Regions from separate parts of the Streptacidiphilus sp. PB12-B1b genome, predicted to be linked through region 1. Evidence: riboswitches for the same ligand, from Rfam matches in the RefSeq annotation. Region 1 holds a riboswitch; each other region holds the start of a gene.

Region 1 (6,988 bases):
CGGTCCGAACCCTCGACCAGCTCCTCCAACTCCGAGGAGATCAGCACCACCGCCAGCCCCTCCAGAGCCAACTCCTCGATGAGGGACTGGACTTCCGCCTTCGCCCCGACGTCGATGCCGCGCGTGGGCTCGTCCAGCAGCAGCACCTTGGGGTTCATGCACAGCCAGCGGGCCAGCAGCACCTTCTGCTGGTTGCCGCCGGACAGGTCGCTGACCCGCTGCTCCGGGCTGGACGCCTTGATCCGCAGCCGGTCCATGAACAGCCGGACGACCGCGTCCTGCTTCGCGGCGGAGACCACGCCCGCGCGCGACAGCCGTGGCAGCGCCGCCAGCACGATGTTCTCGCGCACCGACAGGCTGGGGATGATGCCCTCGCTCTTGCGGTCCTCCGCGAGCATCACCACCCCGGCCCGCAGCGCCGCCGCCGGGCTGCGGTGCCGCAGCTCCTCGCCCGCCACCCGGACCGTCCCGGTGTCGTCGGGCAGCGCGCCGACCACCGCCTTGGCGGTCTCGCTCCGGCCGGAGCCGAGCAGCCCGCCGAGGCCGAGCACCTCGCCCGCGTGCACGTCCAGATCGATCCCGTGCAGATGATGACGGACCGTCATGTTCCTTGCGGTGAGTACGGGTTCCTGGTCGTCACGGGCGTGCGTGGCCTCGCTGAAGGCGGTCGTGCCGGAACGCCGCACGGCGGACATCTCCCGGCCGAGCATCAGCGAGACCAGCCGCAGCCGGTTTAGCCCGGCCATCGCGCCGGTGTGCACCGCCCGGCCGTCCCGCAGCACGGTGACCCGGTCGCAGATCCGGTAGAGCTCGTCCAGGCGGTGGCTCACGTACACCACCGCGATGCCCTGCGCGCGCAGCCCGTCGATGACCGTGAACAGGGTCTCGACCTCGCGCGGTTCGAGCGAGGAGGTGGGCTCGTCCATGATCACCACCCGGGCCTCCACGCTGACCGCGCGCGCCAGCGCGACCATCTGCTGCGCGCCCAGCCCCAGCGTGTGCAGCGGGCGGCTGACGTCGGCGTCCACCCCGTAGCGGCGCAGCGCCCGGGACGCCTCGCGGTTCATCCGGCGCTGGTCCACCAGGCCCAGCCGACGCGGCTCGCGGCCCAGGAAGAGGTTGCGCGCCACCGACATCAGCGGGATCAGGTTCACCTCCTGGTAGATCGTCGAGATGCCCGCCGCCTGCGCCTCCAGCGGGCTGCGGAAGCTCTGCTCCCGGCCTGCCAGGCGCAGCGTCCCGGAGTCGGGGCGCAGCACGCCGGTGACCGCTTTGATCAGGGTGGACTTCCCGGCGCCGTTCTCGCCGACCAGGGCGTGCACCTCGCCCGGCAGCAGCCGGAAGTCGACGCCGCTCAGGGCGTGGACCCCGGCGAAGCTCTTGCTCACTCCGGTGACCTCCAGGACCGCCTCGGGCACCGGAACGTCTGGCTGGGGTGACACTCACCGCCTCCTTGCTGTGGATCGGGCCCGCAGGCGGCGGGGCGCTGGGGGTGCGCCCCGCCGCCAGGGGCTCAGTGGACCGGCTCGGCGGACCGGGCTCAGTAGACGAGGCCGCCGGACAGCGCCTGCGCCGCGTTGGCGGGGGTGAAGTGGTTGTCCTTGATGATCACCTTCGGCTGGACGCCGGTGCCGCCGTAGAAGTCGGTCAGGGACTGGAAGGCCAACGGTCCGAATCTCGGGTTGGTCTCGATGTCGGCCACCAACTGCCCGTCGGCGACGTCCTGCACGCACTGCTGGGTGCCGTCGATGGACACGATCTTGATGTCCTTGCCGGGGGTCTTCCCGGCGGACTTGATGGCCTGGATCGCGCCCAGTGCCATCTCGTCGTTCTCGGCGTAGACGGCGGTGATGCCGGGGTGCGACTGGAGCAGCTGCTCCATCACCGTCTGCCCGTCGGTCTCGTCGAAGTTGGCGGTCTGCGAGGCGACGACCTTCAGCCCGGGGTACTTGGCGGCTATCTCGGCGTTGAAGCCGTTGGTGCGGTCGGTGGAGACGTTGTTGCCGGGGGTTCCGGACAGCACCGCGACCTGCCCCTTGCCGCCGGTGGCCGCGCCGAGGTCGTCGGCGGCCGTCTGGGCCTGGCCGTAGAAGTTCGAGCCGATGAAGGCGACGAAGTCGGTGCAGGCGGTGCCGTTGGCGGTGCGGTCGATGGTGAGCACCGGGATCTTCCTGGCCTTGGCCTCGGCCAGCGCCGGGCCCAGGCCCGCGGAGTTCTCCGGGGCCACGATCAGCACCTTGGCGCCCTGCGCGATCATGTCCTCGATCTGCGAGTTCTGCGCGTTGACGTCGGCATTGGCGTTGCGCTGGATCAGCTTCACGCCCAGGGACTTGGCCTGTGCGGTGATGCTCGCGGTCTCGGTGGCGCGGAACGGGTTGCTGGTGGACTCGGACTGGGAGAACCCGACGATGGTCCTGCCGTCGGTGATGTCGAGCTTCGGCACCCCGCCCGCGTAGGTCTGGTACGTGCAGCCGGAGCCGGCGCCCGCCGGGGCGGAGGCGGCGACGGTCTGCTGGGCGGCGGCGGTGTCGGCCCCGCCGGTGGTGGCGGCGCCGGAGGCGGTGGCGTTGCCCGCGTTGGTGCAGGCGCTCGCGCCGAGGCACAGGGCCGCAGCCAGGGCCGTTGCCGGGACGGCTCTGCGCAGGGGAATGGCGTGCATACGCCGATCACATCCTTGTGGAGGTGGGTGGGTGCCCCGCGGATGGTTCCGCAGGCGGCCGCCGGGAGCGGGCCGCCTGCGGCCCGGGGAGGGCATTCCAACGATGTAACAGGAATATTGATGACAGCGCTCTCCCGGCCTGTCAAGGCTTCCGGCGCGGTCGGATGGGTGCGCGCGCAGGCTCGACACGGCTGTCGGCGGCGGTACTTGACGCCGCGGACGCCGGAGCGGCTCAATGATGCGTTACAACGATGGACAGGCTCCGGCCGGGCCCCGGACAGCGCTTCGCCCCGCCACGGGGTGGCGGGGCGAAGGGCCTGGCGGGGGAACAGCGTCGGCTCTACAGGTGCCGCATCGCGTAGACGGTGCCGACGGTGTCGATGGACTCGTAGCGCACCACCGTGCCCTTGTGCGGCGCGTGCAGGATCATGCCGTTTCCGGCGTACATGCCGACGTGCGTGTCGTCGTTGAAGAACACCAGGTCGCCGACCTGAAGGTCGGACTCGCTGGCGACCGGGGTGCCCTGGGTGACCTGGTCGTAGGTGGTGCGGCCGATGTTCAGCCCGGCCTTGTCGTAGGCCCACATCATCAGGCCGGAGCAGTCGAAGGTGGTCGGGCCGGTGTGGGACCACACGTACGGGTCGCCGAGCCGGGTCTGCGCCGCGGCGAAGGCCGCCGCCTCGACCGCGTCCCCGGCCGAGGCATGGCCCAGGTCCACCGGGGCGCCGCCACCGCTACTGTCACCGCCGCCGTTCCCGTCCCCGGCTCCGTGGCCGCCGCTGCCGTTGTGGGCGGTCGTGGTCGCCGGGGCGCCGTTCAGCTCCTGGTCGACGGCGAGCCGCTGGGCGGCGGTGAAGGAGTTCAGCCGGGCCTGGGCGGCGCTCAGCTTCTGCTGGACCTGGGTCTTGGCGGCGGCCAGCCGGGCGGCGGACGCGGCCAGCGCCCTGAGCTTGGCCTCGGCCGTGGCCTTCTCCCTGTCGAGCGTGGTCTCGGCGCCCTGCAACCCGCTGAGCAACTCGGCCTGGCTGGAGTTGAGTTGAACGGTGGTGGAGGCCTGGTCCAGGTAGTTGGAGGGGTCGGCCGAGAGCATCAGCTGCACGGTCGGGTCGATGGTGCCCCCGTCCCGGTACTGGGCTGCGGCGGCGGCCCCGAGCAGCGACTCCTGCGCGTTGATCGCGGCCTGCTGCCGGGCGATCTCGTTCTGAAGGACCGTCACCTGCTGCTGGAGCTGCTGCTGTTGCTCCTGCGCGGTGTCGTACCGCTGCACCGCCGCGTCGGCGGCGACGTTGTCGGCCTGCACCTCGGCGGCGAGCGAGGCGGTACTGGGCGGCGGGGCGGCCTGCGCGGACTGCGCGTTGGCGGTGATCGCCACGGTGGTCGCGGCGACGGCGGTCAGCACGGTGACCCGGGTGCGGTGGGGCGTTGGGGTACGGCGATGGGACGCCACGAAGGCGAGCTCCTTCTTCCTCGCCCGCCTACCGGGTTAGCTGACGGGTTCGGGCTGGAAGATCGCCCTACGGCGCCTCACCGGCAGTGACCGGCCTGACGTCGATTCACCCCGAGGAACGAGTGGTTCCCCGGCTCCGAGTTGTCGGCTCTCCTGCCGCGCCTCGGACTCGGCGGGAACACCGCTGCCACCCGGCGGGTGATCGACAGCGCGGTGGTTCGCTGACCGACTTTAGTGATCCAACCGTGATTAGTTCAATGCTTGTCGGTAAAGATTACTGATGCGCCGAAAGGTTCCCGCAGGCATCCCGCGGACGGGCGGAGCACAGCCGAGACACCCCCGACAAGGGAGATCCCCATGAGCATGCCGACCGGTCGGACCTTCCTCCTGGTGCACGGAGCCTGGCACAGCGGCGCGTGCTGGGAGCGCGTCGTCCCGCTGCTGACCTCCGCCGGACACCGGGTGCTGGCCCCCTCGCTGACCGGCCACGGCGACAGGGCCCACCTGCTCAGCCCCGAGGTCGGGCTCGACACGCACGTCCAGGACGTCGTCGGGCTGATCACCGGGCAGGACCTCACCGAGGTGGTCCTCGTCGGACACAGCTACGCCGGGCTGGTCATCTCGTCCGCCGCCCACCAGATCCCGGACCGGATCGCGCACCTGGTCTACCTCGACGCCATGGTCCCCGAGGACGGCGAGAGCGCGCTCGACGTCATCCCGCTGACCCAGACCCTGATCGACCAGGCCGCCGCGTCCGGCAGCCCCTGGCGGATACCGCCGCTGCCCGCCCTGCCCCCGCCCCACGGCCTGTTCGGGGTCACCGACCCGACCGACGCCGCCTGGCTGCAAGGGCTGCTCACCGACCAGTCAGTGCGCTGCTTGGTGCAACCGGTGCACCTCGGCAACCCGGCCGCGGACGCCATCCCGCGCACGCACATCCACTGCGTCGCCGGCCCGCCGGACGGCCCCGCCCGCCGACCGGTTCCCGCGACCCAGCCCAACGGCGCCCCGGCGCAGGTACGGGAACTGGCCACCGGCCACGACTGCATGGTCACCCAGCCGGCCGAGCTCGCCGGGCTGCTGCTCACCCTCGGCTGAGCCGCCCGCCGGCCGGGCCGCCCCACCCGGCGCTGCCTACCCATGGCAGGGGCAGGCTGCGCGCCGCGCGACCGCACATACTGAATTCCATGAACGGCACATCGCAACTCGGCGAGTTCCTCCAGGCCCGTCGCTCCCAGCTCCGTCCCGAGGACATCGGGATGCCCACCTACGGCGAGCGGCGGAGGGTCTCCGGCCTCCGGCGCGAGGAGTTGGCGCTGCTGGCCGGGGTGAGCGTGTCCTACTACACCCGGCTGGAGCAGGGGCAGTCGCTGAACGCCTCGCCCGAGGTGTTGGACGCGATCGCCGGGGCCCTGCGGCTGGACGAGGCCGAGCGGCTGCACCTGCACGACCTGGCCCGCCCGGAGCGTCAGCGCGGCCGGGGGCGGCGGCCCGCTCCGGAGCGGGTGACCGACGCGGCGCGCCAGCTGCTGGACGCCCTGGCGGACGTCCCCGCGGTGGTGATCGGCCGCCGCAGCGACGTCCTGGCCTGGAACCGGCTGGGGCACGCGCTGTTCGCCGGACACCTGGAGCCGGACGCCGCCGAGTCGCCCGCCCGGCGCCCCAACATGGCCAGGCTGGTGTTCCTCGACGCCCACACCCGCGAGCTGTACGCGGACTGGCCCAGCAAGGCCAAGGCGGTCGTGGGCAATCTGCGCCTGGTGGCAGGCCAGTACCCGCAGGACTCGGCACTGCACACGCTGGTGGGCGAACTGAGCGCCAAGAGCCCCGACTTCGCCTCGATGTGGGCCGACCACCGGGTCAAGGACTGCACGGTCGCCGCCTACGAGATGCGGCACCCGCTGGTCGGCTCGCTGACCGTCACCCAGCAGACGCTGAGCCACGGGCCCGGCCCGAACGTCGTGGTCGCCACCGCGGCGGCGGGCTCGCCCTCGCGGGCCGCGCTGGACCTGCTCTCCCAGGCCATCGACCGGCCCGCCACCGCTGCCGTCACCCCTGCCCCCACATCTGCCCCGGAAGGACGAGGGGCCCAGGTCAGCCCCGGCTGACCCCCGTCACGGCCCGCCGCCCGCACTGAGCCGGCGGCGGGCGATCACTCCCCCCGGGAACGGCCGACCGTCGGCCGCTGCCCCAACCCGCCATGGGCGCCTGCGCCCTGGCCGGACGCACCTTTCACCCATGCGCCGCCGTGTGGCTGCCGCATGCCCGAAAACAGTGAAGGAACCATGTTCACCAAGCTCTCCAAGGCCGCCCTGTCCGCCGTCGGCCTGTCCGCCGCCGCCGTCCTGGCCACCTCCGCCCTGGCCGTCCCCAGCGCCTCCGCGGCCTCGGCGCCGCTGAGCGACGCCCGTGTCGCCGTGCACTTCGACCTGGCCGCCGGCCAGACGCCGGAGAACGTCGCGCCGGCCCCGCACGGCGGCAGCTACGTCACCTTCGCCAAGGCCCGCCAGGTCGCCGAGGTCTCCCGCACGGGCACGATCCGGGTCCTGGCGACCCTGCCGCTTCCGGCCGACGGCGGCGTGCACACCCCGGCCCTCGGCTTCCCGCTGACCCTCGGCATCGTCCGCGGCCACGACGGGACGCTGTACTTCCTGTACGCCACCGGCACGGCCGACCTGACCGGCGTGTGGCGGCTGCGCCCCGGCGGACAGCCCGAGCGGATCGCCGCGCTGCCCGCCGACAGCCTGCCCAACGGCCTGGCCCTGGACGCCCGCACCGGCAGCCTGTACGTCGCCGACTCCGCACTGGGCACGGTGTGGCGCGTGCCCACCTCCGGCGGCGCCGCGCAGTCGTGGTCCACCGACCCGGCGCTGGCCCCGTCC
Region 2 (6,988 bases), 1.5 Mb from region 1:
CAGCTGCAGGCCGATGGGCAGCGAGACGAAGTCGACGAAGCTGATGTTGGCGTACAGCTCGGCGCTGCTGAAGGTGAACTCGCAGAAGTCCCACAGGGTGTGGATGTTCGGGTCGGACGGGTTGGTCACCGACGGCTCGACCAGGGCCGGGCCGGGGTTGAGCAGGAAGGTGATCGGCGCGCCGACGGAGAACCAGATGCGTCCGCCGCCGATGTGCGGGACGGTGATCCGGGTCGGGCCGGATCCGGACGGCCCCAGCGGTATGGCGCAGTTCACCGTCAGCGGGCTGCCGGTGCTGCTCGGCGAGGACGGGTAGTAGGGAGTCCGTCCGTCGGCCTGGAGCAGCATCAGCGCGCTGCCCTGGTCCAGCGCGTTGCCGGTGACGTAGGCGTAGACCGTGTCCGAGCCGGTGGTGTTCTTCAGGTCGATGCTGAGGGTGGTGCCGGTGTTGGCCGACGCCCGCGACACCACGGTGGCGATGACGGCGGGTGCGGCCAGGGCTGCGGCGGATGCGGCGACGAACTTCCTGCGGGAGAGCATGGGCGGTCGTCCTTCGGGTCGTCAGGTGCTGGGTGGGGGTTTCCGGGTGGGGGCGGGGCCGGACGGCAGGGGTGGGCGCGCCGCGCCGTGGCCCGCGTGGGGGGCGGGGAGGGCGCGGGCGCGGTGCGGCGGGCACGGGCACGGCACGGTGCGCGGCCGGGGTTTCCGGAAACGTTTCCGGAAGCCGTGGTAGCGAGTATCTTTGCTGATCATGGAAGCGTCAACCGTCGGCCGGGGGTGAACCGGAACCGGCTGCGCCCGGCCCCGGCCAGCGCGTGATGTGATGGGCGCGGTCCGTAACCGACGAGAAGGGCGGCAGTCATGGCAGGCATCCGGGACCTCGCCCGTGAGTGCGGGGTGTCGGTCGCAACGGTCTCCCGCGCCCTGAACGGCCACCCCGAGGTCAGCGCCGCCACCCGGGCCCAGATCTGGGCCGCCGCCCGCCGCCTCGGCTACCAGCCCAGCCAGTCCGCCCGGGCCCTGGTGCGCGGCCGGTCGGACACCGTCGGCCTGCTCTGGGACACCGGCTACGAGACCGGCGGCCACCGCCACCCCTTCCTGCAGGACCTGATGACCGGCATCAAGCGGGCGCTCGGCGAGAGCGGCCGCCACCTGCTGCTGCTCAACATCGGCGGCCAGGACCGGGACGAGCAGCTCTACGCCGAGACCGCACGGCAGCACCAGCTGGACGGCGTGATCATGATGGGCATGGACCCGGAGCTGCCCGCGGTCCGGGCGCTGACCGGCTCCGGGCTGCCCTGCGTCGCCTTCGACACCCCGCTGACCGGCCCGCGCTCCTCTTACGTCACCTCCGACAACCGCAGCGGCGCGGCCGAGGCCGTCCGCCACCTGTACGCCCTCGGCCACCGCCGGATCGCCACCATCACCGGCCCGCCGCAGATGATGCCCGCCGCCGCCCGGCTCGCCGGTTTCCAGGACGCCGCACAGGAGTTGGGCCTGCGGCTGCCCCCCGGCTACGTGCAGCCCGGCGACTTCTTCCTGGACAGCGGCTACGCGGCCGGTCGGCGGCTGGCCGCCCTGCCGCACCGGCCCACCGGCGTGTTCGCCGCCGGGGACGAGATGGCCATCGGCGCGCTGCACGCCTTCGCCGACCTCGGCATCGACGTGCCCCGGCAGATGGCCGTCGTCGGCTTCGACAACATCGAGGCGGCGAGCCTGGTCCGGCCCGCGCTCACCACCGTCGCCCAGGATCCGCTCCGGCTCGGCAGCGCCGCCGTCCACCTGCTGCTCGACCTGGTGGCGGGCGCGGCCTCGGGCGCGACGCGGCCGGTGCCGCCGCGCACCGTCCCGGCCGGACTGGTCATCCGCGGCTCCTGCGCCCGGCCCCGAAGCTGACCCGGGCGGTTGTCGTACCCGTGTAGTAGCTTGGGCCGCCGAGGACAAGGACGAAACGGACAAGGACGAGGCGTTGGCGCAGCGGTCGCTGCTGGACGAGAACGGGCGGTGACCGGTGCGCATCCTGGTGTACGTGCCCTTCGCGGTCTGCCTGCTGCTGAGCGTGGCCGCGCCCCGGCCGTCCCGGTGGCTGCCACCGCGCGCGGCGGCCTGGGGGTTGGCCTGCGCGGCGCTGGTGGCCGCCGGAGCCTGGTTCTGGTCGTTGGCGCTGCTGGCGCTCACCGGCCTCGGGCAGATCCCGGCCGTGGCCGCGCTCGGCGCCTGGTCGCCCCGGGCGCTGGCGGCCGCCGACCCGGTGGCCCGGCTGACCGCGGTCGGCTGCGGGCTGGCCCTGGCGGCGGCGCTGGGCGCGCTGGCGCTGTCGGCCCGGCGGCACGGGCTGGCGCTGGTGCGCGCCTGCCGGGAGGCCCGGCGGCTGCCGGGCGCGGGAGATCTGGCCGTCGTCGACGACGACCGGCTGGAGGCATACGCCGTGCCCGGGCTGCCCGGCCTGGCCCGGGGGCGGCTGGTGGTCTCCAGCGGCATGCTCCGGGCACTGCCCGGCCCCGAGCGCGAGGCGCTGATGGCGCACGAGCGGGCGCACCTGCGCCACCGGCACCACCTCTTCCTGCTGGCCCTGCACCTGGCCGCGGCGGCCTGCCCGCTGCTGCGCCCGCTGGGCAGGGAGGGCGCGTTCGCCGTCGAGCGCTGGGCCGACGAGAACGCCGCTGCCGCGGTCGGCGACCGGGCGGTGGTCGCCCGCGCCCTGGCCCGCGCCGCCCTGGCGAAGAGGGACCGCGGGGCGGCCGGGGTGCTGGCGGCCACCGGCGGCCCGGTGCCGCGCCGGATCCGGGCGCTGCTCGCCGCCCCGCCGAGGCGGCGGCTGCTGCCGCTGGTCGCCGGGGGCCTGGTGCTGGCGGTCTGCTGCGGCAGCCTGGTGGACGCCACCCAGGACGACGCCGAACTGTTCGCCGGGGCCGCGCCGCACACCGCCGTCGGCAGCGTCCGCCATGCCGTGGACGACGGCCGGCTGCGGCTGCCGCTCCGGTACGACGCCGACGGCGGCACCGGCCGGGCGCAGACCCGTACCGATGCCGCCGTGGTTCCCAACTCCCGCCCCAGCGACCAGCGCTGAGGGACCGGTCAGCCCTCGGTCCACCCGTGGGTCTTGGCGAACTTCAGCATCTCGCCCCGGATCCGCAGAATCTGCTCACCGGTCAGCGACGGCGCCGCACGCAGCAGCAGCTCCGTCATGTCACGGGTGTACTCGGCCACGGACAGCAGGTCGCACATGGGCTCCTCGCCGTCCAGCAGCCGGGGCTCCGCGACCGCGACCGACGGGGCCTCGCCCTGGGCGAGCCGCACCGAGGACGCCTTCAGCCCACGGCCGCCGTCCTCGACCTCGAACTCCACCGCCACCCCGGGGCGAACCGCCGCCTCCGGGATGAGCAGATCGTTCACATGCAGAAACACGTCTTCGCCACCGTGATCGGGAGCGATGAACCCGTACCCGCGGACACCATCGAAACGCACCACACGACCAGCAACCACAGCACCGACCCCCAACAGATCCGGGCCCCTTGCCCGGACGATCCAAGCACCATGATAAGCACTCCCCGCCACCCCCGGGGCCGCAACCCGCCCCACCCGTCACACCACCGACCCCGGCCCCCTGTCCGTGGGCACCGACAGACCGCCCCCGGCGGGGGTCAGCGGCGGATGTCGAGGAAACCGTGTTCGGGGCGGGTGCCGCAGCGGTCGGTGGGGGCGTCGGCGTGGAGGGTGACCGTGAGGACGACGGGGGCGGCGGTGGTGTTGGTGTAGGCCAGGCCCTGGCCGTGCAGCATCTCGATCCAGCCGACCCGGGCCGGGGCGCCGCCCTGCCGCTGGTAGACGGTGAAGACGGTCGGGCCGCCGGTGTCGTCCCCGATCCAGAGGTGGCCGCCGGGCGGGACCGCCAGCGGCGGCGTGCAGCGCAGCTCGCCGGAGTAGGGGACGCCGCAGGCCCAGTCCACATGGCGCAGGACGGTGTCGGCCCGCGCCGGGGCGGTCGGCGCCGGACCGCAGGCCAGGGCGAGGCCGGCGGCGACGGCGGTTCTCAGGGGTGCGCGCATGGACGTGTCCGTTCCACGCCGGGGGCGCGCAGGCCACCCCGTCGGGCGGAGATCACTCGGACAGGGGACGCGCAGCGCCCGTGTGTGAGACAAGGCACATCTCATTGATCGGGGCTCGATGGTCTGCCTACCCTGCTGTCTCCGCCCAGGGCGGAACCCGCCGCCGGGGCGCCTCATCCTGTCCACTCGCCGGTGGGAAACCGAGCTTCGAACGGACAGGAGCGGGGGAACCAGGTCAGTCGCCGTGCCTTCGGCCCCCCGGAGGCACCGGCTAGGGGTGAAGCCGCTCCCCCGCGCGGCAGGGCTGCCTCAGGCCCGAACCCGACAGCTCACCTCGCAGGCGTGTCACCGAGGAACTCCGTCATGCGCCTTCCCCGTACCGCCCCCGCACGCCTCGGCGCGATAGCCGGCGCCGCCGCTCTGGTCGCCGTGCCGCTGATGTCCGGCCCGGCCCAGGCCGCGGCCACCACGCCCAAGGTCACCCAGGACCGGCTCTCCCCCACCGCGATGGCCGCCGGCACCACTGCCAAGGCAACGCTCACCGTCCACTCCGGCTCCTGCTTCACCGCCAGGACGCTCGGCGTCGGCGTCCGCGACTCGGCCGGGGACAACCTGGACTTCCCCGGCTCGGCGTCCGACGTCAGGATCTGCCCGAGCGGCCTGTCCCTCACCACCGGCAGCCGCACCCTGCCGTCCGGGACGTACACCGAGTTCGGCTTCTGGCAGGACTCGGCCGGGGCCTGGCACAACCTGGCCTCGCAGTCGCTGAAGGTCTCCGCCACGACCGGCGCCGGCACCCCCGCGCCCACGTCGACGCCGACCCCGACGTCCACGCCCACGTCCACGCCCACGCCCGCACCGACGTCCAGCGGCTCGCCGGTGCCCGGGCAGTCCCTGGTCTGGTCGGACGAGTTCAGCAACCCGATCAACTGGGGCAGCACCTGGGTCGGCGACACCACCACCGCCTTCCAGTACGGCAACCACAACCCGAACGACAACAAGCTGGACTGGCTGGACGAGAACGCCGTGAACGTCGCGGGCGGCGTCGCCACCTTCACCGCCTCGCCGTCCAGCCACACCCTGGAGAACGGCAAGCAGGCCTGGAACACCGGGCTGCTCACCACCGAGGGCTCCAGCCAGGGCTTCCAGGTGAAGACCGGCGACTACGCCGAGACCCGCGTCCAGCTGCCCTCCGGCACCGGGGCCTGGCCCGCGCTGTGGACCTGGAAGAACGGCAACGGGGAGATCGACACCTTCGAGTACCACCCCGACAACCCCAACCTGCTGGAGCTGACCAACCACGTCAACGCGGCCCACGACTACTACACCAACGCCGCGGCCGTCGCCCCGGGCAAGTGGGTCACCATCGGCACCTACTACGGCGCCAACTCGGTGGACTGGTACGTCAACGGCACCAAGGTCTACTCCGACGGCACCGGTGTCGGCGCCAATTGGTCGGCCTACCTGATCCTCAGCCTGTCGGTGAGCGCCGGCGAGTACCACCCGGCGCCGACCGGCACGGCCCCGATCAGCTTCGCCGCCGACTACGTCCGCGTCTACCGCTGACCGGAGCGACGGCGCAGCGGCGGGCGGGCGCGGACGGTGTGCCGCGCCCGCCCACCCGGGCCGCTGCTGACGGTTTCCGTCCCGTCGTGACAGTCCGGGCCCGTACAATCGGCGGATGAGCGCTCCGGACCTCCCCGACACCGCCCCGGCCACCGAGGACGAGGGCGGTGCGGCCCTGTCCGTGCTGCGCCGGGTCTTCGGCTACGACGCCTTCCGGGGCAGTCAGCAGGAGGTCGTCGAGCATGTGATCGGCGGCGGCGACGCGCTGGTGCTGATGCCCACCGGCGGCGGCAAGTCGCTGTGCTACCAGATCCCGGCGCTGGTGCGCCCCGGCGTCGGGGTGGTCATCTCCCCGCTGATCGCGCTGATGCAGGACCAGGTGGACGCGCTGCGGGCGCTGGGCGTCCGGGCCGGGTTCCTCAACTCCTCGCAGAGCATGGACGAACGGCAGCTGGTGGAGGCCGAGTTCCTGGCCGGCGAGCTGGACCTGCTGTACCTGGCGCCCGAGCGGCTGCGGGTGGAGGCGACCGTCCGGCTGCTCCGGCGCGGCACCATCGCGCTGTTCGCCATCGACGAGGCGCACTGCGTGGCCCAGTGGGGCCACGACTTCCGCCCGGACTACCTGGCCCTGTCCTCGCTGCACGAACAGTGGCCGACGGTGCCCCGGATCGCGCTGACCGCGACCGCCACCGAGGCCACCCACGCCGAGATCACCTCCCGGCTGAACCTGCAGGACGCCCGCCACTTCGTGGCCAGCTTCGACCGGCCCAACATCCAGTACCGGATCGCGCCCAAGGACGAGCCGCGCAAGCAGCTGCTGCACCTGCTGCAGACCGAGCACCCGGGCGAGTCCGGGATCGTCTACTGCCTCTCCCGGGCCTCGGTGGAGAAGACGGCGGCCTGGCTGGTCGAGCGCGGGGTGGACGCGCTGCCCTACCACGCCGGGCTCGACTCCCGGGTCCGGGCCGAGAACCAGTCCCGGTTCCTGCGCGAGGACGGCCTGGTGATGGTCGCCACCATCGCCTTCGGCATGGGCATCGACAAGCCCGACGTGCGCTTCGTGGCCCACCTGGACCTGCCCAAGTCGGTGGAGGGCTACTACCAGGAGACCGGCCGGGCCGGGCGCGACGGCCTGCCCTCGACCGCGTGGCTGGCCTATGGGCTGCAGGACGTCGTCCAGCAGCGGAAGATGATCGAGACCTCGGAGGGCGACCAGGCCCACCGCCGCCGGTTGAGCGCGCATGTGGACGCCATGCTGGCGCTGTGCGAGACCGTGGAGTGCCGCCGGGTGCAACTCCTGGCGTACTTCGGCCAGAAGAGCGATCCGTGCGGCAACTGCGACACCTGCCTGACCCCGCCGCAGTCCTGGGACG
Region 3 (6,988 bases), 2.3 Mb from region 1:
TGCGTTCGCCCGGCGGCTGCCCCTGGGACGCCGACCAGACCCACGAGTCCCTGGTCAAGTACCTGATCGAGGAGGCGTTCGAGCTGGTCGAGGCGATCGAGGAGGGCGACCGCGAGGCCCTGCGCGAGGAGTTGGGCGACGTCCTGCTGCAGGTGTTCTTCCACGCCCGGATCGCCGAGGAGAACGCCGAGGAGCCGTTCGGCATCGACGACGTCGCGGGCGCCCTCGTCGACAAGCTGACGTACCGTCACCCGCACGTCTTCGGCGACGTCGACGCGCTCACGGCCGAGCATGTCGAGGCCAACTGGGAGCAGTTGAAGGCGGTGGAGAAGCAGCGCCAGTCGGTGGTGGACGGAGTCCCGCTGGCGCAGCCCGCGTTGGCGCTCGCCGCCAAGCTGCGCTCCCGCGTCGCCAAGGCCGGGCTGGACGTCCCGCTGCCGGAGGCGGAGCCGGAGCAGGCCGTCGGCGCCCGGCTGCTGGCCCTCGCCGTCGAGGCCCAGCAAGCCGGTCTCGACCCGGAGTTCGAGCTGCGCGCGGCAGCCCGCCGCTACCGCGACGCCATCCGGCAGGTCGAGCAAGGAAGCTGATGGAGGTTCAGCAGATCCACCCCTGGCCGGGGACCGAGGCCGAGGCGCTGGCGTTGCAGGCGGAGCTGCGCCCGCTGGTCCGCGCCGGCGATCCGGCCCGCCGCCCGCCGCGCACCCTGGCCGGGCTGGACGTCGCCTACGGCGGCGGCCACGGCGCCGCCGCCGACCGGGTGGCCGCTGCCGTGGTCGTCCTGGACGCGGACACGCTGGAGGTGGTCGACAGCGCCACGGCCGTCGGCACCGCCGGATTCCCCTACATCCCCGGGCTGTTCGCCTTCCGGGAGCTGCCGATCCTGGTCACCGCGCTGAAGCGGCTCACCGTCGCACCGGACGTCCTGCTCTGCGACGGCCAGGGCCTGGCCCACCCCCGCCGCTTCGGCCTCGCCTGCCACCTCGGCCTGCTCACCTGCCTGCCGACGCTCGGCGTCGCCAAGACCCCGCTGCTCGGCAGCTGGGAGGAGCCCGGCGACCGGCGCGGCGCCGCCTCCGACGTCCGGCACGAGGGCGAGCTGGTCGCCCGGGTGCTGCGCACCCAGGACGGCGTGAAACCGGTCACCGTCTCCACCGGCCACCTCATCGACCTGGACGACGCCTGTGCGCTCACCCTGCGCGCCGCCCCCGCCACCGCCTCCCGGAGACCACCCGCCGCGCCGACCGGCTCTCCCGCGACGCCCTCGCGGCCGACACCGGAGCCCGCTGAGCCCGCTGAGCCCGCTGACGCTTCGTGCCGGTCTTGCCTGCGCGGCGCGGGCGTGGTGGCATCGGGGCCATGACGACCCCCACCACGCCGAACGCTCCCCGCTGGGGCATCACCTTCCCGCTGGACGGCATCCCGCTGCCCGACCAGCGGCGCCTGGTCGAGGCCCTGCCCGACCTCGGCTTCACCGACCTGTGGTCCATGGAGACCGCCGGGGCGGACGCTTTCACGCCGCTGGCGCTGGCCTCGGTCTGGGCCCCGCAGCTGAACCTCGGCACGGCCATCGTGCCGGTCCACACCCGTGGCCCGGCGCTGCTCGCCATGCAGGCCGCCGCCCTGGCCGAGGCCGCCCCGGGCCGCTTCACGCTGGGCGTCGGCGCGTCCTCGCCGGTCATCGTCCGGGACTGGAACGCCGTCCCGCACGAGCAGCCGTACCAGCGCAGCCGGGACGTGCTGCGGTTCCTGCGGGCCGCGTTCACCGGGCAGCCCGTGGACGAGCAGTACGAGACCTTCGCCGTGCGGCGCTTCCGGCTGGAGCGGGTGCCCGCACCGGTACCGCCGGTGCTGCTGGCCGCGCTGCGCCCGGGCATGCTGCGGCTGGCCGCCCGGGAGGCCGACGGCACCATCCTCAACTGGCTCTCCGCCGAGGACGTCACCACCGCCGTCGCGGAGTTCCACGCCGCCGGGGGAGCCGGGAAGACCGTGGGCGCCCGGATCTTCGTCTGCCCGACCACCGACGCCGGGCACGCCCGCGCGCTGGGCCGCCGGCTGATCGCCGGCTACCTGACCGTCCCCGCCTACGCCGCGTTCCACCGCTGGCTGGGCCGGGACGAGGTGCTGAAGCCGATGTGGGACGCCTGGGCCGCGGGCGACCGCAAGGGCGCGGCGGCGTCCGTCCCGGACGAGGTGGTGGACGCGCTGATCGTGCACGGCAGCGCCGAGCAGTGCCGCGAGCACATCCGCCGCTACGCCGCCAACGGCGTCACCGTGCCCGTCCCGGCGGTGCTGCCGACCCCGCAGATGCTGGACACCGCCGCCGAGCCGCGCGACCGCCGCAAGGCCGTCGCCGAAGCGGTCCTGGCGGTCAGCCCGGGCTGACCGCCGCAGCTCGGCGGCGGTCGGCACCGGCCGGGCGGCTAGCGCACGGGCGGGGGCTCGGCCAGGTTGAGCCTCCGCTGGAGCGTCGCCTCCAGCTGCTCGACCGCGTTGCGCACGCCCGCCAGCCAGCCGTCCCGGTCGGCCGCCCGGCCCTGCTCGTACGAGGCGACCTCCGGGTGCGGCAGGATCAGGAACCGCTCCTCGGCCAGCCCCTGGATGACCGCGTCGGCGACCTGTTCCGGGGTCAGCATCTCGCCGAACGCGCTCAGCACCGCCCGGACGTCCTCACGGGTGGTCATGCCGCTGTGCACGCCCTGCGGGCACAGCGCGCTGACCTTGATGCCCCGGTCGCCGTAGGCCACCGCCAGCGACTCGGCGAAGGCCACCGCCGCGTGCTTGGTCGCGGTGTACGCCGCGTCGCCGGGCATCTGCAGCAGCCCGGCGGCGGAGGCGGTGTGCAGCAGGTAGCCGTGGCCGCGCTTCAGCATGCCGGGCAGCACCGCCCGCGCCGCGTACACGTGCGCCATCACGTTGGTGTCCCAGCACGCCTGCCACACCTCGTTGGACGCCTCGATGCCCGCGCCGGAGCCCAGCCCGGCATTGCTGCAGAACAGGTCGACCGGGCCGAGGTGCTTCTCGGCGGTCTCCACCAGCGCCCGGACGTCGCTCTCCCGGGTCACGTCGCTGCCGACGCCCACCGTGTGACATCCCTCACGGTCCAGAGCCAGCGCCAGATCCTCGACCCGGCCCGCGTCCAGATCCGCCAGCAGCAGCCCGCGCGCGCCCTCGGCGGCGAACCGCCGCGCCAGCGCCGAGCCGATGCCGCCGGCCGCACCGGTCACCACCACGACCGATCCACTGATCTGCATGTTTCCTGCTCCTCCCGCCGGACCACCGCACAGGCCCGCGCACTGCCGGTGATCGTAGGCAACCCACCGCCACCGCAACAGTGCCCGCCACCGGCGCGGCCCAACCTCCGGGCCACGTCAAGGAGTGCTCAAGCCGTCACCACGAGCTGCCGGTTCCACGAGCTGCCGCTTCCGCGACCTGCCGTCAGCTCGGGGTGAAGGCGACCGGCAGCTCCCGCAGCCCGCGCATGATCAGGCCGCCGCGCCAGCGCAGCTCCTCCGGGTCGGCGGCCAGGGCCAGATCGGGCAGCCTGGTCAGCAGCGAGGCCAGCGCCGTCTGCCCCTCCAACCGGGCCAGCGGGGCGCCGATGCAGTAGTGGATGCCGTGGCCGTAGCCCAGGTGCTGGTTGTCGCGCCGGGTGAGGTCGAGCCGGTCCGGGTCGGCGAAGCGCTCCGGATCGCGGTCGGCGGCGGCGAGCACCACCAGCACCGGGTCGCCGACCGCGATGGACCGGCCGCCCAGCTCCAGCGGCTCGGTGGCGTAGCGCCAGGTGGCCAGCTCCACCGGGCCGTCCCAGCGCAGCAGTTCCTCGACGCCGGTGGCCAGCAGCTCGCGTTCGCCGCGCCGCACCGACTCCTGCAGCAGCGCCCGCTGCTCGGGGTGGCGCAGCAGCGCGTACGCGCCGTTGCCGATCAGGTTGACGGTGGTCTCGAAGCCGGCGAACAGCAGCACGAAGCACATGGCGGCGGCCTCGTTCTCGGTGAGGTGCTCGCCGTGGTCGGACGCCTTGATCAGGCCGGAGATCAGGTCGTCGCCGGGGTGCTCGCGCTTGTGGTGGATGAGCTCGGCGAGGTAGCCGCGGATCTTCTTGACCGACCGGGCCACGCCGCCGCGCGGGCCGCCGCCGTGACGGATCATCATCCCGGCCCAGTCGCGGAAGTCGTCCTGGTCCCGGGCAGGCACCCCGAGCAGGTCGCAGATGGTGTAGATGGGCAGCGGGAAGGCGAACTCGTGGATCAGGTCCGCGCTGCCCCGCCCGGCGAAGCCGTCGATGAAGCGGTCGGTCAGCTCCTGCACCCGGGGCGCGAAGGAGGCGACGGTGCGCGGGGTGAACGCCTTGGAGACCAGTCGGCGCAGCCGGGTGTGGTCCGGCGGGTCGATGTTCAGCAGGTGCGTCATCAGGTTGGCGCTGCGCTCACCGGGGATGCCGGTCCTGCCCCGGGCCGCGGTGGACTCGGCGTGGTGCGCGGGGTTCTTGCTGAGCCCCGGGTGCGCCAGCGCGGTCCGCGCGTCGGCGTACCGGGTCACCAGCCATGCCTCCACCCCGCTCGGCAGCGTGGTCCAGCGCACCGGCTCGTGCCGGCGCAGCCAGGCGTACGCGGGGTAGGGGTCGGCGGCGAACTCCCAGGTGAACAGGGCGGGTGCGGCGGGCGGGGAGGGCTGATCCGGCATGCCCCGACCGTATCCGGTGCACCGGCGCGGCCGGGACGGCTGCGGGGGTGAGGGCCGGGGCACGGAGGGTGAGCGGAGTGTGAGGTGTTCCTGGGAAGCTTGAGATTTCCGGGGACATCTGCCTAGCCTGCCCGGACATGTCCGCCCACGCGGACACCGCCTCGCGGGACGCCGAGTCCTGTCCAGCCGTGCGGCGGCCACGAACTTCGTCATGGGCAGGAGCGGGGGAACCAGGTAAGTCGCCGCAGCTCACAGCGCTGCGGCTTGGGGTGAAGACGCGCCAGCGTCCGGGCTACCTCACGGCCCGAACCCGACAGCTCACCTCGCAGGCGTCGGAGAGGGATCCTGTCATGCTTCTTTCCGGCAACGGACGCCACCGCAAGCCCAGCACCAGCACCGGCAAGCGCCTTGTGGCCACCGGCGTGATCGCGGGCACCGGCGTCGTCCTCCCGCTCATCGGCGCCACCGCCGCCTCGGCCGCCTCGGTCTCCACCTGGGACGCGGTCGCCCAGTGCGAGAGCAGCGGCAACTGGTCGATAGACACCGGCAACGGCTACTACGGCGGCCTGCAGTTCTCCGCCTCCACCTGGGACGCCTACGGCGGCCAGCAGTACGCCCCGACCGCCAACCTGGCCACCCAGGGCCAGCAGATCGCGGTCGCCGAGAAGGTGCTCGCCTCGCAGGGCCCGGGCGCCTGGCCGGTCTGCGGCCCGCAGGCCGGACTGACCGCGGGCGGCGCTCCGGCGGACGTCAGCACCACGCCCGCCTCGGGCGGCTCCGGCTCCGGCTCCGGATCCAACTCCGGCGGCTCCAGCGACTCCTCCGCGCAGCAGACCAGCGCGCAGACCGCCCCGACCACCCACGCCAGTGCCCCGGCCGCGCACAGCAGCGCGCCGAGCCACGCCGCCGCGCCGACCACCACCCACACCACCCACACCACCCACAGCGCCCCGGCGACCACCCACGCCGCCGCCCCGGCCGTGCACGCGATCGGCCACGGCAACTACACCGTCCGCGCCGGCGACACCCTCTCCGGCATCGCCGCCGCCGCGCACCTGAGCGGTGGCTGGGAGGCGCTGTACCAGGACAACAAGTCCACGGTCGGCGGCAACCCGGACCTGATCTACCCCGGCCAGCACCTCCAGGTGGGCTGACCGCAGGGCCGTTGCCCGGTTCCCCTGCTCCCGGAAGGTCGCCGCCAGGTGAACTACCGGTGAGTAGGGGATCCGTCCGGTGAGACGACCGCCGGGTCCTGATGGCTGGAGCTTCGGGTGCGGCTAGGCTCAGGGAGAAGGCTTTCCTCCAGCAATCCCTAGGAGACATCTGTGCCGTCCATCGACGTCGTCGTAGCCCGGGAGATCCTCGACTCACGAGGCAACCCCACGGTCGAGGTCGAGGTCGGCCTCGACGACGGCAGCACCGGGCGTGCGGCCGTCCCGTCCGGCGCCTCCACCGGCGCGTTCGAAGCCCTGGAGCTGCGCGACGGCGATAGCTCCCGCTACGGCGGCAAGGGCGTGGAGAAGGCCGTGCTCGCGGTCATCGAGCAGATCGGCCCGGAGCTGGTCGGCTACGACGCCACCGAGCAGCGCCTGATCGACCAGGCCATGCTCGACCTCGACGCCACCCCGGACAAGTCCTCGCTGGGCGCCAACGCCATCCTCGGCGTCTCGCTCGCCGTGGCCCACGCCGCGGCCGAGGCCAGCGACCTGCCGCTGTTCCGCTACCTGGGCGGCCCGAACGCGCACGTCCTGCCGGTGCCGATGATGAACATCCTCAACGGCGGCTCGCACGCGGACTCCAACGTGGACATCCAGGAGTTCATGATCGCTCCGATCGGCGCGGAGTCCTTCTCCGAGGCCCTCCGCTGGGGCTCCGAGGTGTACCACCGGCTCAAGTCGGTGCTGAAGCAGCGCGGCCTGTCCACCGGCCTGGGCGACGAGGGCGGCTTCGCGCCGAACCTGGAATCCAACCGCGCCGCCCTGGACCTCATCGTCGAGGCCATCAAGGAGGCCGGCTTCGTCCCCGGCCGCGACATCGCGCTCGCGCTGGACGTCGCCGCGTCCGAGTTCTACAAGGACGGCCTGTACCAGTTCGAGGGCAAGGACCGCTCGGCCGCCGAGATGACCGAGTACTACGAGGAGCTGGTCGCGGCCTACCCGCTGGTCTCCATCGAGGACCCGCTGTTCGAGGACGACTGGGCCGGCTGGAAGGTCATCACCAGCAAGCTGGGCGACAAGGTGCAGCTGGTCGGCGACGACCTGTTCGTCACCAACCCGACCCGCCTGGCCCGCGGCATCAAGGAGGG
Region 4 (6,988 bases), 690 kb from region 1:
CACCGCCGAGTCGCACCAGCGGGTCATGGTGGTCGAGCTGATGGGCAGGCACACCGGCTGGATCGCGCTGCACGCGGGCATGGCCGCCGGCGCGCACGCCATCATCGTCCCGGAGCGGCCGTTCGACATCGACCGGGTGACCGCGGTCGTCCGGGAGCGCTTCGAGCGCGGCAAGAAGTTCGCCATCGTGGTCTGCGCGGAGGGCGCCAAGCCCGAGCCCGGCACCATGCACTGGGAGGAGGGCACGGTGGACATCTACGGCCACGAGCGCTTCACCGGTGTGGCCAACCAGCTGTCCATGGAGCTGGAGCACCGCCTGGGCAAGGAGGCCCGCCCGGTCATCCTCGGCCACGTCCAGCGCGGCGGCACGCCCACCGCGTACGACAGGGTGCTGGCCACCCGCTTCGGCTGGCACGCGGTCGAGGCGGTGCATAAGGGCGCGTTCGGGCACCTGACCGCGCTCCAGGGCACGCAGATCAACCTGGTGCCGCTGGCCGACGCGGTGGCCGATCTGAAGACCGTCCCGGCCGAGCGCTACGCCGAGGCCGAGACCGTCATCTGAGCCCGCGGGCCATCCGGGCATCCGGGCGGGCCCCGACCGCCATCCATCCGGATTGCCCGGATTGTCGGGTCGGGGCTCCTCCCTTAGCGTGACGTCCATGGAGATCCTCGCCTACGGCGTGCAGGCCGATGAGAAACCGCTGATCGAGCTGGCCTTCGAGGGCCGGCACGGGGTGCACTGCCTGGAGGTCTGCCTCGACCCGGACACCGCGTCGCTGGCGGCCGGCCACGAGGTGGTCAGCACCAGCGTCAACGCCCGGCTGGACGCCGCCGTGCTGCGGACGCTGGCGGCGGGCGGCACCCGGATGATCGCCCAGCGCTCCACCGGCTTCAACAACATCGACCTCGGCGTCGCCGCCGAGCTGGGCCTGACCATCGCCCGGGTCTCCTACTACTCCCCGCACGCCGTGGCCGAGTTCGCCTGGACGCTGGCGCTGGCGGTGAACCGCCGAATCGCCCGCGCCGCCAACCGGACCCGCGAGTTCGACTTCCGGCTGGACGGGCTGATGGGCCAGGACATCCACGGGATGACGGTCGGGGTCGTCGGCACCGGCAAGATCGGCGAGTGCTTCGCCCGGATCGGCAGCGGCTTCGGCACCACCCTGCTCGGCTGGGACGTCGCCGAGAACCCGGCCTGCCTGGACCTCGGCATGAAGTACACCTCGCTGGACCACCTGCTGGCCGAGTCCGACCTGATCACCCTGCACGTCCCGCTGCTGCCGGACACCCACCACCTGATCGACGGCTCGGCGCTGCAGCGGATGAAGCCGGAGGCCATCCTGATCAACTCCAGCCGGGGCGGCCTGGTGGACACCGCCGCCCTGGTGGAGACGCTGCGGGCGGGCCGCCTCGGCGGCGTCGGCCTGGACGTCTACGAGGAGGAGACCGGGCTGTTCTCCTTCGACAAGTCGCTGGAGGTCGTCACCGACGACACCCTGGCCCGGCTGATGACCTTCCCGCAGGTGCTGGTCACCTCGCACCAGGCGTACTTCACCCGGACGGCGGTGACCCAGATCGTCGAGGCCACCGCGCGCAACGTCGACGACTTCCTGAACGGGCGGCGCAGCGAGAACACCCTGATCCCGCGCGACTGACGCGCGACTGTCGAGCGGCGGGCGGTCGACGGGCAGGTCGGCAGGCGTGGGGCGGCGGGGCAGGGGGGCGCGTACGGGGTGCAATCCGGACAGTTCTACTCTGGTCCGGGCGGTGCCTGCCGGGGCCGCCGCGCGCCGCCACCAGGAAAGCAGGAACCGCCGATGGGCACCATGCCGGGTATGCCGGGCATGTCGCAGGATCTGCCGCCGTGGACCGTGGGCCGGGTCCTGGCCCTCCACCCCTCGGCGAACTGGCCGTTCCTGATCGGCTGCGTCCTGCTGCTCGGCCTCTACCTCACCGGCGTGGTCCGGCTGCGCCGCCGCGGCGACAGCTGGCCGCTGGGCCGCACCGTCGCCTGGGTCCTCGGGGTGCTCACGGTCGCCCTGGTGACCTGCACCGGGCTGGACGAGTACGGCATGCAGATGCTCAGCGCCCACATGCTGCAGCACATGGTGCTGTCCATGCTCTCCCCGATCATCCTGCTGATGGGCGCGCCGATCACGCTGGCGCTGCGCGCGCTGCCGGCCGGTGGCCGGGGCGGGCACGGCCCGCGCGACCTGCTGGTCTCGCTGCTGCACTCGCGCTACGTGAAGGTGGTCTCGCACCCGGCGTTCACCCTGCCGCTGTTCATCGCCAGCCTGTACGGGCTCTACTTCACGCCGCTGTTCGACTTCCTGATGCGCTCCACCCTCGGGCACGAGCTGATGATGGCCCACTTCCTCGCGGTGGGGCTGCTGTTCTTCTGGCCGATCATGGGCGTGGACCCGGGGCCGCACCGCCCGGGCCACCTGCTGCGGATGCTGGAGCTGTTCATCGGGATGCCGTTCCACGCCTTCTTCGGCATCGCGGTCATGATGTCGTCCGGGCTGATCGTGAAGACCTTCGCCCACCCGGCGGCCTCGCTGCGGGTGAGCCCGCTGGCGGACCAGCACATGGCCGGCGGCCTGGCCTGGGCGTTCAGCGAGATCCCGACCTTCATCGTGCTGATCGCGCTGACCTTCCAGTGGGCCAAGTCGGAGGAGCGGCTGTCGCGGCGCAAGGACCGCACGGCGGACCGCGACGGCGACAAGGAGCTGAACGCCTACAACGACTACCTGGCCACCCTGCAGCGGCGGTCCGGGGTGCAGCAGCAGAGCTGAGCGGGGAGCACCGGCAGCGTCAGCGCGGGAGGCGCGGGACGTTGGGGACGTAGCCGAGGTCTATCGGCTCGGCCGGGGGGCCGTCGCGGCGCAGGTCGGCCATGAGCTCGGCCAGCTGCGGCGGCCAGAGCAGCTCCGGGCAGTCGGCCAGCTCCTGCGGGGTCCACCAGCGGCAGGTCAGGATGCCGTCGGCGGCGAAGGAGTCGGCGAGGTCGCCGACCGGGTCGCGGCGCGGGCCCTCGCCGAGGAAGATCACTTCGCGCTGGCGGGTGGGCACGCCCTTGCGGGTGTAGTCGTGCTCCCAGATCCACAGCGCGGGCCCGGGCAGGACGTCCGTCCAGCCGGTCTCCTCGACCGTCTCGCGCAGGGCGCCCGCGCGTTCGTCCTCCCCCTCGTCCAAGCCGCCGCCGGGCAGCACCCAGTGCAGCCCGACCTCGACGTCGTCGTGCAGTTGCAGGAAAACGGCGCCGTGCGGATCCAGCACCAGGACCCGGGCGGCGCGGCGGGGCGTTCGCTCGATGCTCATGGCCAGACTCTACGACCCGGGTCCGACAGGGCCGTCGGTTTTCGGGCGACCGCCCCCGATTTCCGGACCGGAACAGTGCGCCGGAGCGCATTCGGCCATTGGGGGCAATAGCGGCGCAGTGACGTTTCGGCGCGCGCGCCGCGAATCGGTGCAGCCGGAAGGAGGCCATCCGGAAACCTTCGGCGGCCCTCGTCGGCAGATCACTCCGCCGGGTGATGGAAGATTGCGGACCATTCCGCTCCACTTCCCCTCATCTGCATCATCACAGCAGCTCAGAGCAGGTTCTTGGAATGGTTGGGATATTATTCAGGACAGCTGGATATTCACCCGTACCGCCCAGCCGGAACCCGGAAATGTGCTTCTTCGGCCCCCTGGAAACCCAACGTGACAAGAATCACAGAATCGCGTCCCGGCATGAAGAACGCCTAAAAACGTGCCAATACTGTCGCCCGAACCAAGAAGTCCTCGCCGCCGTGGCGAGGCGGTCCGACCGGACGCCGAATCCCGTCACCGGTCGGACGCCAGGTGCACACACACCTGACAGACGGGAGCGGGAGACCCAGGCAGGCCGGGACGGTCCCCACCGTCCCTTGGGGTGAAGCCACCGCGGTGGCAGGGCAGCTTTCGGAGCCCAAACCCGACAGGGAGACTTCCGCAGGCGGTTCCGGAAGGGCCCGCATGACTGCGTCCGTGCACACCCATGCCCCAGTCCCGATCCAGGCCGGCAGGCACCACCAGAACAGCGCGCAGGGCGACCCGGCGCAGACCGCCGGCGACAACCCCGACCGGCACCACGACCGACGACCGGCCGGAACCCCGCAGCCGCGCCGTAGACCGGGCCGCTGGCGGGCGGGCGTCACCGCCGCGCTCACGCTGGCGGCGGTCGCCGGGGGCACCCTGCTCAGCGCAGGGCCCGCGGACGCCGCCACCATCGAGGTCAGGGCGCTGATCATCGCCGCATCAAAACACGGCGACCCCTACCGCTGGGGCGCGTCCGGCCCGGACGCTTTCGACTGCTCGGGGCTGACGTACTACTCGTTCCAGCACGCGGGCAGGCGGCTGCCGCGCACCGCGCAGGCCCAGTACGCCAGCGTCGAGCACATCGGCAGGGACCAGCTGCACCCCGGCGACCTGGTCTTCTTCCACTCCGGCGGCGAGGTCTACCACGTGGGCATCTACGCCGGGCACGACGCGATCTGGCACTCGCCGCACCCGGGCGCCCGGGTGCGGCTCGAACGCATCTGGACCGGCGAGGTCTGGTACGGCCGGATCCGCTGAGCGCGGCCGACCGGCCCCGGGACTACTCGCCCGGGTAGCGGACCCCGGTCCGTGCCCGGGCGGTGTCCAGCGTCCGCATGACCTCCAGCGTGCTGCTCCAGGGCACCAGCGGGCTCTCCAGCAGCCCGGCGCGCAGGCAGCGCATGGCCTCCTCGGCCTCGTGGACGTAGCCGCTGCCGCTGTAGGGCACCTGCACCAGCTCCGGCTCCACGTCGTCGCCCTGGCCCCGGTACAGCAGGAAGTCGCCGGGGCGGAAGAACGGCGAGGGCAGCTCGATCCGGCCGAGCGAGCCCGAGACGTACGCCCGGAACGGCGTCCCCGAGACGATGCCGCAGGTGAGCGTGGCCACCGCGCCCGAGTCGTAGCCCAGGATCAGCGCGGTGTTGGCGTCCACGCCCTCCGGGGTGAGGCTGGCCCACGCCTGGATGCTGTCGGGGACGCCGAGCAGCAGGTGGGCCAGGGTGACCGGGTAGATGCCCAGGTCCAGCAGCGCCCCGCCGCCGAGCCCCGGATCGCGCAGCCGGTGCGAGGGGGCGAACGGGCCGGCCAGGCCGAAGTCCGCCTGCAGGGTGCCGACCGTGCCGATCGCCCCGGCCGCGATCAGCTCGGCGACCCGCAGCACGGCCGGGTTGCACCGCATCCACATGGCCTCCATCAGGAACCGGCCGCGCTCGGCGGCCAGCTCGGTCAGGGCCCGGGAGTCGGCGGCGTTGAGCGTGAACGGCTTCTCGCACAGCACCGCCCGCCCGGCCTCCAGGCACAGCCGGGCGGCCTCGTAGTGGGCGTGGTGCGGGGTGGCGACATAGACGATGTCGACCTCCTCGTCCGCCGCCAGCGAGGCCCAGCTGCCGTGGACCCGGGGGATGTCGAAGCGCTCGGCGAAGGCCCGGGCGGACTCCTCGCTGCGCGAGCCGACGGCCACCACCTCGGCGTCCGGCAGCAGCTGCAGATCGCGGGTGAACGCCTCGGCTATGGCGCCGGTGGCCAGGATGCCCCAGCGGATGCTTTTGTTCATGCGCCAATCAAACTCCCTGGCGGGGGCTCCCGTCGAGGGGCGGCCGGGACGACGGACCCGAACCCAGGCCCGGCGTCGGCCCCGGCCCGGCGTCAGACCTCGGGCTCGGTGCGGGCGATCACGTCCACCGCGAAGTCGATCTCCGCGTCGGTGAGGTCCGCCCGGGCCGTCAGCCGCAGCCGCGACCAGCGGTCGGGCACCGACGGCGGCCGGAAGCAGCCGACCGCCAGCCCCTTCTCCCGGCAGGCCGCCGCCCAGGCCAGCGCCGAGCCGGGGGCGTCGACCCGGACCGAGACCACCGCCGCCTGCGGGCTGCTGACCGGCAGTCCGGCGGCGGCCAGCCGCTCCGCCAGCGCCCGGGCCACCTGCCCGGCCCGCTCGGCGCGCTGCGGCTCCTCGCGCAGCAGCCGCAGCGCGCCGAGCGCGGCGCCGACCGCGGCCGGGGCCAGGCCGGTGTCGAAGATGAAGGTGCGGGCGGCCTGCACCAGGTGCTCGACCACCCGGCGCGGGCCGACCACCGCCCCGCCCTGCGAACCCAGCGACTTGGACAGGGTCACCGTGGAGAGCACGTCCGGCGCGCCCGCGAGCCCGGCGGCGGCCTGCGCCCCGGAGCCGCCCGGGCCCAGCACGCCCAGCCCGTGCGCGTCGTCGGTGAGCAGCGCCGCGCCGTGCTCACGGCAGACCGCGGCCAGCTCGGCGAGCGGGGCGGCGTCGCCGTCCACCGAGAAGACCGAGTCGCTGACGACCAGGGCCCGGCGCTCCGGGGCGGCGGCCAGGGCGGCGCGGACGGCGTCCGGGTCGCGGTGGGCGGCGCGGACGACGCGGGCCCGGGAGAGCCGGCAGCCGTCGATGAGCGAGGCGTGGTTGAGCGCGTCGGAGACCAGCACGGTGTCCGCGTCGGTGAGCGCGGTCAGCGCGGCCAGGTTGGCGGTGTAGCCGGAGGAGAACACCAGCGCGGCCTCGGCCCCGCAGAACGCCGCCAGCTCGGCCTCCAGCTCGGCGTGGAGCGCGGTGCTGCCGGTGACCAGCCGGGAGCCGGTGGACCCGCCGCCCCAGCGCAGCGCGGCGTCGGCGGCGGCGCGGGTCACCCGGGGGTGCCGGACCAGGCCCAGGTAGTCGTTTCCGGCCAGGTCGAGCAGGTCCTCCCGGGCCGGGCGGTGGCGCAGGGTGCGCACCAGGCCGGCCCGGCGGCGGGCCTCGGCGGCGTCGTCCAGCCAGGCGAAGGGGTCCGCCGGGGTGCGGCCGGTGCCGACCGCGCCGCCGTCCGTCGTGCCGTCCATGGTTCTGCTCCCTGTGCTGTCCGCTGCGGCGCGGGGCCCCGCACCGCCCGCCCGGCCGTCCGCCGCCGTGCTCATCCCGAGCAGGCCCCGCGCT

Evidence for each region. Region 1 has a riboswitch for cyclic di-AMP ahead of GXW83_RS14495 (C40 family peptidase). Riboswitches for the same ligand answer to the same signal wherever they lie in the genome.
Region 2: another riboswitch for cyclic di-AMP. It lies ahead of GXW83_RS20780 (family 16 glycosylhydrolase); the one in region 1 lies ahead of GXW83_RS14495 (C40 family peptidase).
Region 3: another riboswitch for cyclic di-AMP. It lies ahead of GXW83_RS04190 (transglycosylase family protein); the one in region 1 lies ahead of GXW83_RS14495 (C40 family peptidase).
Region 4: another riboswitch for cyclic di-AMP. It lies ahead of GXW83_RS11340 (C40 family peptidase); the one in region 1 lies ahead of GXW83_RS14495 (C40 family peptidase).

The regions. Positions count from the first base shown of each region.
Region 1 covers NZ_CP048405.1:3,189,718-3,196,705, forward strand. Annotated here, with positions in the region: gene GXW83_RS14485 (sugar ABC transporter ATP-binding protein) at 1-1,442, opposite strand, end outside; gene GXW83_RS14490 (ABC transporter substrate-binding protein) at 1,541-2,659, opposite strand; gene GXW83_RS14495 (C40 family peptidase) at 3,000-4,106, opposite strand; cyclic di-AMP (ydaO/yuaA leader) riboswitch at 4,117-4,291, opposite strand; gene GXW83_RS14500 (alpha/beta fold hydrolase) at 4,464-5,204, shown strand; gene GXW83_RS14505 (helix-turn-helix domain-containing protein) at 5,294-6,214, shown strand; gene GXW83_RS14510 (hypothetical protein) at 6,392-6,988, shown strand, end outside.
Region 2 covers NZ_CP048405.1:4,685,577-4,692,564, forward strand. Annotated here, with positions in the region: gene GXW83_RS20755 (beta-1,3-glucanase family protein) at 1-540, opposite strand, end outside; gene GXW83_RS20760 (LacI family DNA-binding transcriptional regulator) at 862-1,896, shown strand; gene GXW83_RS20765 (M48 family metalloprotease) at 2,012-3,070, shown strand; gene GXW83_RS20770 (cold-shock protein) at 3,079-3,486, opposite strand; gene GXW83_RS20775 (hypothetical protein) at 3,645-4,049, opposite strand; cyclic di-AMP (ydaO/yuaA leader) riboswitch at 4,243-4,407, shown strand; gene GXW83_RS20780 (family 16 glycosylhydrolase) at 4,413-5,615, shown strand; gene recQ (DNA helicase RecQ) at 5,731-6,988, shown strand, end outside.
Region 3 covers NZ_CP048405.1:897,266-904,253, forward strand. Annotated here, with positions in the region: gene GXW83_RS04165 (MazG family protein) at 1-587, shown strand, start outside; partial or broken gene GXW83_RS04170 (endonuclease V) at 587-1,287, shown strand; gene GXW83_RS04175 (LLM class F420-dependent oxidoreductase) at 1,357-2,382, shown strand; gene GXW83_RS04180 (SDR family oxidoreductase) at 2,421-3,251, opposite strand; gene GXW83_RS04185 (cytochrome P450) at 3,436-4,683, opposite strand; cyclic di-AMP (ydaO/yuaA leader) riboswitch at 4,881-5,030, shown strand; gene GXW83_RS04190 (transglycosylase family protein) at 5,034-5,837, shown strand; gene eno (phosphopyruvate hydratase) at 6,009-6,988, shown strand, end outside.
Region 4 covers NZ_CP048405.1:2,499,812-2,506,799, reverse strand. Annotated here, with positions in the region: gene GXW83_RS11360 (6-phosphofructokinase) at 1-562, shown strand, start outside; gene GXW83_RS11355 (2-hydroxyacid dehydrogenase) at 660-1,655, shown strand; gene GXW83_RS11350 (cytochrome c oxidase assembly protein) at 1,818-2,795, shown strand; gene GXW83_RS11345 (NUDIX domain-containing protein) at 2,815-3,321, opposite strand; cyclic di-AMP (ydaO/yuaA leader) riboswitch at 3,807-3,997, shown strand; gene GXW83_RS11340 (C40 family peptidase) at 4,195-4,599, shown strand; gene GXW83_RS11335 (Gfo/Idh/MocA family protein) at 4,622-5,614, opposite strand; gene GXW83_RS11330 (8-amino-7-oxononanoate synthase) at 5,707-6,894, opposite strand; gene GXW83_RS11325 (hypothetical protein) at 6,966-6,988, opposite strand, start outside.